One region of the Marinobacter salinisoli genome, then DNA from elsewhere that is predicted to be linked to it. Evidence: predicted binding sites of a transcription regulator. Region 1 holds the regulator's gene; the other holds the start of a gene.
The links. The regulator sigma-54, encoded in region 1, starts transcription at its own class of promoters, with help from an activator protein. The targets are predictions, from matches to a motif close to ANTGGCATNNANNTTGCTNT.
Positions count from the first base shown of each region.

Region 2: glnA (glutamate--ammonia ligase) is a predicted target of sigma-54. The motif match lies at 2,914-2,933, and genes of this name have one in related genera.

Region 1 covers NZ_CP071247.1:3,361,388-3,365,687, reverse strand. Annotated here, with positions in the region: gene LPB19_RS15355 (HPr family phosphocarrier protein) at 1-121, opposite strand, end outside; gene rapZ (RNase adapter RapZ) at 129-1,013, opposite strand; gene ptsN (PTS IIA-like nitrogen regulatory protein PtsN) at 1,042-1,512, opposite strand; gene hpf (ribosome hibernation promoting factor) at 1,597-1,905, opposite strand; gene LPB19_RS15335 (RNA polymerase factor sigma-54) at 2,015-3,544, opposite strand; gene lptB (LPS export ABC transporter ATP-binding protein) at 3,702-4,300, opposite strand, start outside.
Region 2 covers NZ_CP071247.1:1,430,216-1,434,515, forward strand. Annotated here, with positions in the region: gene glnL (nitrogen regulation protein NR(II)) at 1-403, opposite strand, end outside; gene LPB19_RS06540 (DUF4124 domain-containing protein) at 650-1,183, opposite strand; gene glnA (glutamate--ammonia ligase) at 1,361-2,764, opposite strand; gene typA (translational GTPase TypA) at 3,289-4,300, shown strand, end outside.

The DNA of each region.
Region 1 (4,300 bases):
CCCGGCCTTTGCCGTGAATTCGGACACTGCTGTCGAATTCCGACGCTTTGGCCACCAGCTTAGCCGTAGCGCGGGCGTGCAGGCCTAACTTGTTAATGATGGTGATGGGGCGGCGAATCATGGCGAGTTCAGTTGTGTTCCGGCAATTGCAGGTGCGGGAGTTCAGAGTGCCGGACCTGCACGTTGCTGTAGCGCTTTTGGAAATGCTCGCGCAGTTGCTCACTGACAAACACCGAACGGTGCTGGCCGCCTGTGCAGCCGATCGAAATGGTCATGTAACTGCGGTTGCTGTCGGCAAACGCCGGAAGCCAGCTCTCAAGAAAACCGATCAGGTCATCAACCATTTTCCGGCTGGCAGGTTCCTGCTCTAGAAAGTCGATTACCGGTTGGTCCAGGCCGGTATAGGTTCGCAGGCTGTGGTCCCAATAGGGGTTGGGCAGACAGCGCACATCGAACACGTAGTCCGAATCCAGTGGCACGCCATGCTTGAAGCCAAAGGATTGAAAAAGCAGCGCCAGTTCCTGATCTTTGCGCCCTACGACCCTCTGTTTGACCATGTCGCGCAACTCGTAAATCGAGGTGCCGGTGGTGTCGATATACAAGTCTGCCAGCTTGGAGAGGGGTTCGAGCAATTTCTTTTCGTTGTGGATGGCTTCCCGGAGGGAGGTTTTCTCATCACTCAGAGGGTGCTTGCGTCGTGTCGCGTGGAAGCGCTGAAGCAGGGACTGTTCGTCCGCATCGAGGAAAATAACCTCGACCGTCAAACCGGTGCCTTTGAGTCGCTCATGAATGTCTTCGAAATTGCTCAGCTCGCTAGACAGGTTGCGGGCATCAATGCTGACGGCCATTTTGCTGAGTCGACCCGGCTTGGCCTGGTCGGTCGCTTGTTGGGTCAGGGGCGACAACAATCCAATGGGAAGGTTGTCGATACAGTAATAGCCAAGATCCTCAAGGACATGGAGTGCTGTACTTTTACCGGAACCAGACCTGCCACTGACAACGATCAGTTTCATGGTGGGTTCAGCCTCCCTGAGTGGATGGTTACGAATTCGTTGCGGTCATCTGCTGGTAAAGGGTGCCGGGTGCATCGCATTGGCGAAGCCGGTCACAAAAGATCCGTTCGTTGAACTTCTCGGCCAGCTGGCTAAGCAGTTCGAGATGCTCGCTGGTGGCTTCTTTCGGCACGATCAGGGCAAAGATAAGGTCAACGGGCTGATTGTCGATGGCGTCGAACTCGATACCCTCCTCCAGGGTTACCAGGACGCCAATGACCCGATCGAGCCCTTCGAGCCGGCAGTGGGGAATGGCGATGCCCTGGCCAATGCCGGTGCTGCCCAGACGCTCCCGCGCAACAAGATTATTGAAAATCTGGCTTTCGTTGAGCGTGCTGTCGTGCTGATGGATTTGGTCGGCAATAAATTCCAGCACCCGTTTCTTGCTTGATGCAGAAACTTTGCAAAGCGTCAGTTCGGGCAAAAGGATATTGTCAATTGTCAGGGATGTGTCGCTCATGAATCGACTGCAGGTCGGTTAAAAAAAGCTGCGGCAGGGTAACCGTGCCGCAGCGCTCTTGGCTAATGCTGGTGAAAGCTCTGGCTACCGGGAACCGTTGCCGTGCTTTCGCTCCACGTTCTTTTCCTTGTGCTTGAGGATCTGACGGTCAAGCTTATCAATCAGGGAATCAATTGCCGCATACATGTCATCATTTTCAGCCTTTGCGTGAATTTCACCACCAACCACATGCATGGTTGCTTCCGCCATCTGGCGCACTTTCTCGACCTCCAGGGTAACCTGGCAGTTGTTGATGTGATCAAAGTGCCGCTCCAGCTTTTCGAACTTCTCTGAAACGTAATCCTTGAGTGCGGGAGTCAGTTCTACATGATGGCCTGAAATGTTGAGTTGCATAGGCGTCTCCTGTTGTCATCATGCCGTCCCAATGGGCCGGGCTGAAAGCCAGCGCAGCGGTGTGCGCCAGCGAAATTGTTCAGGGGCAGCCTTGGCAGACCGTATTCCCCTAAACCAGTCTTTTTCGTTCGTTGGATGGCGGAATGTGCATGGCTTCCCGGTATTTGGCTACCGTGCGTCGCGCCACCCTGATGCCCTGTTCTCCTAGCATGGCCGCAATTTTGCTGTCGCTCAACGGCTTTTTTGGTGTTTCCGCTGCGATCAGTTTCTTGATCATTGCACGGATGGCCGTCGAAGAACACTCCCCGCCTTCGTCTGTACTGACGTGGCTCGAGAAAAAATACTTCAGCTCGAAAATACCCCGGGGAGTGTGCATGTATTTCTGCGTGGTCACCCGGGAGATCGTCGATTCATGCATTTCCACCGCCTGCGCAATATCGGACAGGATGAGCGGTTTCATCGCCTCTTCGCCCTGATCCAGAAACCCCTGCTGGTGCTCGACGATGCGCGTAGCCACCTTCAGCAGCGTTTCGTTTCTGCTTTGCAGACTTTTGATGAACCACTTGGCTTCCTGCAGCTGATCTCTGAGATAGGTATTGTCGGCGCTGCTGTCCGCCCGCTTTATTAATGAAGCATAGCTCGCATTGACGCGGATGCGCGGTGCAATCTCGGGGTTTAGCTCAACCCGCCAGCGGCCATTGTGTTTCCGGACAATTACATCGGGAATCACGTAATCGGGTTCCGCCTGATCGATAACATCACCCGGACGCGGGTTGAGATTCGTGATCAGGGCGAGCACGTCACGAAGCTGGTCTTCTTTCAGCCGGCTCCGGCGAAGCAGTTGCGCGTAATCACGGTTGCCCAGCAGGTTAATGTAGTGGGTAATAACCAGTCTTGCCTGCGGCAGCCAAGGGGTTTCCGGTGGTAACTGGTTCAGCTGGATAAGCAGGCATTCCTGCAAATCCCGGGCAAATACGCCTGACGGATCGAAATGCTGCAGACGGTGCAGTACCGCCTCCACTTCGTCGAGTTCCAGCGGATCCTCGTCCTGCTCATCCATCAGGCCGGCGTGGATTTCTTCCAGCGGGCTGGTCAGATAGCCACGATCATCGACCGCATCCAGCAGGGCATGGGCAACAGCTGCGTCTCGTTCACTGAGAGGGGTCAGGTTCAGCTGCCACAGCAGGTGATCGTGCAGGGTCTCAGTCGGTGAATTCCGGGTCTCGAAGTCGTGATCATTTTCGTCATCGTTACGAGCGGCCGACGCCGGTGCTGATTGATAGATGTCGTCCCAGGCTGTGTCTACCGGGAGATCGTCGGGAATGTTGTCCGGTGCGTCATTCTCGGTGGACCAGTCGGGGCCGGTATCCGGTTCGTCCCAATCTTGCTCGGGGTCTGGCGCGGCGTCTCCGGTTACTTCGCTCTCAGCGGAGCTCTCGGCCTTTTCAGCGTCGTCACTGGTGGTGTCTGGCTGGTTGTCGTCGTCTTCCGACGTTTCCAGCATTGGGTTGGATTCCAGTGCCTGCTGGATCTCTTGTTGGAGATCGAGGGTAGATAGCTGCAGTAGCCGGATCGCCTGTTGAAGCTGGGGGGTCATCGTCAGGCTTTGACCCAGCTTTAACTGTAAAGAGGCTTTCATCACCATGGTTCAGGATCCGTTACTCATCAGCTCACGCGATTACGGAATGTGTAGTAAAACTCTATATGAGACCAGCGGTTGCGGAATTTTCGCCGGCTAGCAAGTTCTTTGCCGAGTTTACTCGGTAGCGATTGCCAAGACAATCTGGTGCAGGGTGTCACAGTCGGAATTCGTCCCCGAGATAGACTTCCTTCACCTGTTGATTGGCGAGGATGCTCTCGGCGTTTCCAGAGGCAATAATGTGCCCGCCGGACACAATATACGCGGTTTCGCAGATGTCCAGGGTTTCCCGGACATTGTGGTCGGTAATCAGCACGCCAATGCCTTTATCCCGGAGGTGTCGGATAATGTGTTTGATGTCGCTGACCGATATGGGATCGACCCCGGCGAAGGGCTCATCGAGCAGGATAAAAGCCGGCTCCATGGCCAGTGCACGGGCAATTTCCACGCGCCGGCGCTCACCACCGGACAGTGCCATGCCGGCGCTGTCACGGATGTGGGTAATGTGGAATTCTTCCAGCAGTTCTTCGAGCTTGTGTTCGCGCTCGCTTCGGCTCAGGCGTTTCCGGGTTTCCAGGATTGCCATGATGTTGTCACGTACTGACAGTTTTCGGAACACCGAGGCCTCTTGGGGCAGGTATCCAATGCCTTTTCTCGCGCGACCGTGCATGGGCAGGGGTGTGATGTCCTGTCCGTCGATGGTGATGCGGCCATGATCGGCAGGCACCAGACCCACAATCATGTAGAAGCAGGTCG
Region 2 (4,300 bases), 1.8 Mb from region 1:
TGGTTTCCTGTTGGGAAATGATGTCCTCTTCCCGGGTGATTCGCAGCAGTCGGTCACGGGGCTGGATTTCCATCAGCAGTTCTGTGGGCTCCAGGCTTACCGGCGTGACCGAATAATCCGCGGTCAGCCGGTATCCACTGGACAGTGTGAACGCGGCCTCCCGGCGGGTATAGGACTGGCCGTTCTCCAGCGCTGCGTAAAGGGTTTCCAGCGCGTCTTCAGAATCCGTGAGTATGGAGCTGAAGGGCTGGTTAAAGCAGCGGGTCATGCTGGTTTCGAACAGGCTCTCGGCGGCCGGATTGAAGTAGCGGACCCGGAGGTTTTCACCGAGTACCAGCACTGCGGTTGAGAGGCTGTCGAGAATGCTCTTGTAGCTTGATGTACTGGCCTTGGACAGTGCCATGCAGGAATCCCGTTGTCCGACCTGGTTTGTTTTAGAGATGTTCAATAGATTGCAAGAAGCGAACCAGTTTGAGCTCTCGAGGAAAAAGACAGGGCGGCACGCCGATAAAAACCGGAAAAGCGGGGTATCAGTGCCGTAAGCTGGTGCAGAATGTCGGATTTACCCTGATCAGCGGGCCTGTGGCGCCCTGTTGCTGATCAGAGTATGGCTTTTTTGTGGTGCAGATGCACAAAAATGGTGCGAGAGTTAGTTTCTCGGTGATGGCTTCACGGATGGGCGGTGGACGGTGAAGCTGATGGCTGGGCCCGTTTTTACCTGGACACCGTTTTCATCCACGATGTGAACGCGGGCGTCGTGGGTGCCCCGGTTCACGTTATTGACCGCCACCGTACCAGAGGTGGTCTGGCCGATCGGTTGGCCATCCAGGGTCACTTCGTATTTGTGGCCGGACTGCAGGCCTGGGGTGCTGCTGACTTCAAATCGCACCTCGCCGCCGCCGCTGTGAAATGCCTGGTTATTCTGCGGGTGGACGAAAGACACGCTCTCATAGACCGAGCCCTCACGTTGCACCTCTTCGCGAAGTTTATCGGTTTCCCGGACATTTTGGGGTTTGGGCAGGGTGACCGTGGTAACCGGTTTGACTTCAATGGCCTCTGCGCCTTCGGATGGCTCATCGGAATAGGTGACGTTGCCATAGGCATCAACATTTCGATAAACCTCCGCGCTGGCGGAAGCACTGGCCAGGATAAGGGCGGCGAGCAATCCGGTCCTCGGTTTCATAACTGCACCTGTTGTCGTGGTTTTTAGCGATTATCGGCGGCGCATGAGGTCTTTTCAACGCTTGGGCCAGAGGTTGTTGGTTACATATCGTTAACGACGGCAGGCGCTTGGGTTGAGTCGGAACGAAAAAAAGCCCCGCACGGGGCGGGGCTTTTTGATCTGTCGAATCCTTAGGGATTAAACAGAGTAGTACATGTCGAACTCGACCGGGTGAGTGGTCATGTTCAGACGCTCGACTTCGCCGCGCTTCAGGTCGACGTAGCCAGCGATCATGTCTTCGGTGAACACGCCGCCTTTGGTCAGGAACTCGTGATCCTTCTCGAGGCAGTCCAGTGCTTCCTGGAAGGTCTCGGCCACGGTCGGGATGTTCAGAGCTTCTTCCTTCGGCAGATCGTACAGATCCTTGTCCATGGCATCGCCCGGGTGGATCTTGTTCTGGATGCCGTCAAGGCCGGCCATCAGCATGGCAGCGAACGCCAGGTACGGGTTGGCAGACGGATCCGGGAAGCGCACTTCGATACGACGCGCTTTCGGGCTGTTTACCCAGGGGATACGGATAGAGGCAGAGCGGTTGCGGGCAGAGTAAGCCAGCATAACCGGAGCTTCGAAGCCCGGAACCAGACGCTTGTAGCTGTTGGTAGACGCGTTGGTGAAGGCGTTGATGGTCTTGGCGTGCTTGATGATACCGCCGATGTAGTACAGGGCAGTTTCGCTCAGACCAGCGTAGCCGTCGCCGGCGAAAATGTTCTTGCCGTCTTTGTTCAGGGACATGTGAACGTGCATGCCAGAACCGTTGTCGCCAACAACCGGCTTCGGCATGAAGGTAGCGGTCTTGCCGTAAGCGTGAGCAACGTTGTGTACGCAGTACTTCAGGATCTGAACTTCGTCAGCCTTGCGGGTCAGGGTGTTGGCGCCAACACCGATTTCACACTGGCCGGCGGTGCCGACTTCGTGGTGGTGTACTTCGATTTCCAGGCCCATGGACTCCATGGCCGCACACATAGCGCCACGCAGGTCGTGCAGGCTGTCTACCGGTGGAACCGGGAAGTAGCCGCCTTTGACGCCCGGACGGTGGCCGATGTTGTTGCGGTCGAAGTCTTCGCCGGATACCCAGGCGGCTTCTTCAGAGTGGATGCTGTAGCCAGCGCCCTTCATATCTACGTCCCATTTCACAGAGTCGAATACGAAGAACTCGGGCTCCGGGCCGAACAGGGCGCCGTCAGCGATGCCGGTGGACTTCAGGTACTCTTCCGCACGGGCTGCAACAGAGCGCGGATCACGTTCGTAACCCTGCATGGTTGAAGGCTCAACGATGTTGCAGGTGATGTTCACGGTGGTTTCTTCAGTGAACGGGTCGAGTACGGAAGTGTCATCAGCCGGCATCAGGATCATGTCGGATTCGTTGATGCCTTTCCAGCCAGCGATTGAGGAACCGTCGAACATTTTGCCGTCGGTGAAGAAATCTTCATCAATTTCAGAGGCCGGCAGGGTAACGTGCTGCTCCTTACCGCGGCTGTCAGTGAAACGCAGGTCTACCCACTTGACTTCATGTTCTTTGATCAAATCAATCGTTTTGGACATTGTGCATGCTCCGTTGTTTATCCCGCGTCTGGGACGCATTCATGGTCTTGTCGCCGATAGTCGGAACTTTTACTCCGATCTTGTTCAGAGGCTTGGGCAGCTTATCAAATGAATATGCCGCTCGCCTGTGATTTAAGGCTGAATTCCTTTAAGCAAGCGTCTTGCCAATTTCTGGGGCGTTGCCCGGAAGTGCTTAACGGTGCGGTCTGAAGAGGTTTGGCAGGTGTCGTTGCGAGTGTTATTGGTGCACAAAAGAATTCGATGCGCACTTAAATGGTGCGCAAACTGACCCCTGTGAACCAGAGTGGTGCAGGCTTTCGGGGGCGATAGGCGTTAGTGTCCATATTCAGGGTTATGACTTTTCGCTATACTGCGCGCCGCCTCATTTTGTGTCCCTGCTTTTCGGGACAGTACTCCGGGTACTTTCTAAATGGGCCTACCATTTACGGATTTGAGACGACATGTGGGGCTTGGCCTCGGAAAACGCCTCAGGTCAAAGACAGCATGTCGCAGGAATAATAGTTGTGATTGAGAAGCTTCGGAATATCGCCATCATCGCCCACGTTGACCATGGCAAAACCACCCTCGTAGACCAGTTGCTGCGTCAATCCGGAACGCTGGAGCGTAAAGAGCTCGATAGCGAACGCGTGATGGATTCGAACGACCAGGAAAAAGAGCGTGGTATTACCATCCTCGCGAAGAACACGGCGCTGAAATGGAACGAATACGACATCAACATTGTCGACACCCCGGGACACGCCGATTTCGGTGGTGAGGTCGAGCGTGTGATGAGCATGGTCGATTGCGTGCTGTTGGTGGTCGATTCAATTGATGGCCCGATGCCGCAAACCCGCTTCGTGACCCAGAAAGCTTTCGCTGCGGGCCTGCGCCCGATCGTGGTGGTGAACAAGATCGATCGCCCGGGTGCCCGTCCGGACTGGGTAATCGATCAGGTATTTGATCTGTTTGACGCCCTGGGTGCCACGGACGAGCAGCTGGACTTCCCGATTGTGTACGCCAGTGCTCTGAATGGCATTGCCGGTACCGATCACGAAAACCTCGACGACAATATGGATGCCGTGTTTCAGGCGATTATTGACTATGTGCCGGCACCAAATGTTGATCTCGATGGTCCGTTCCAGATGCAGATTTCCCAGCTGGACTACAACAGCTTCCTGGGCGTTATCGGCATCGGCCGCATTATGCGGGGCAAAATCTCGACCAATTCACCGGTGACCGCAATTGGCGCCGACGGCAAAAAGCGCAATGGTCGTATTCTCAAGATCATGGGGCATTCCGGTCTGCAGCGGGTAGAAGTCGACGAAGCGCAGGCGGGCGATATCGTTTGCGTGAGTGGGATGGACGAGCTGTTCATTTCCGATACGCTGTGCGATCCCTCAAGCGTTGAGGCGCTGCCGCCTTTGACGGTGGACGAGCCCACGGTATCCATGACCTTCCAGGTCAATGATTCGCCGTTTGCGGGCAAGGAAGGCAAGTACGTCACCAGCCGCAACATCAAGGAGCGTCTGGAAAAGG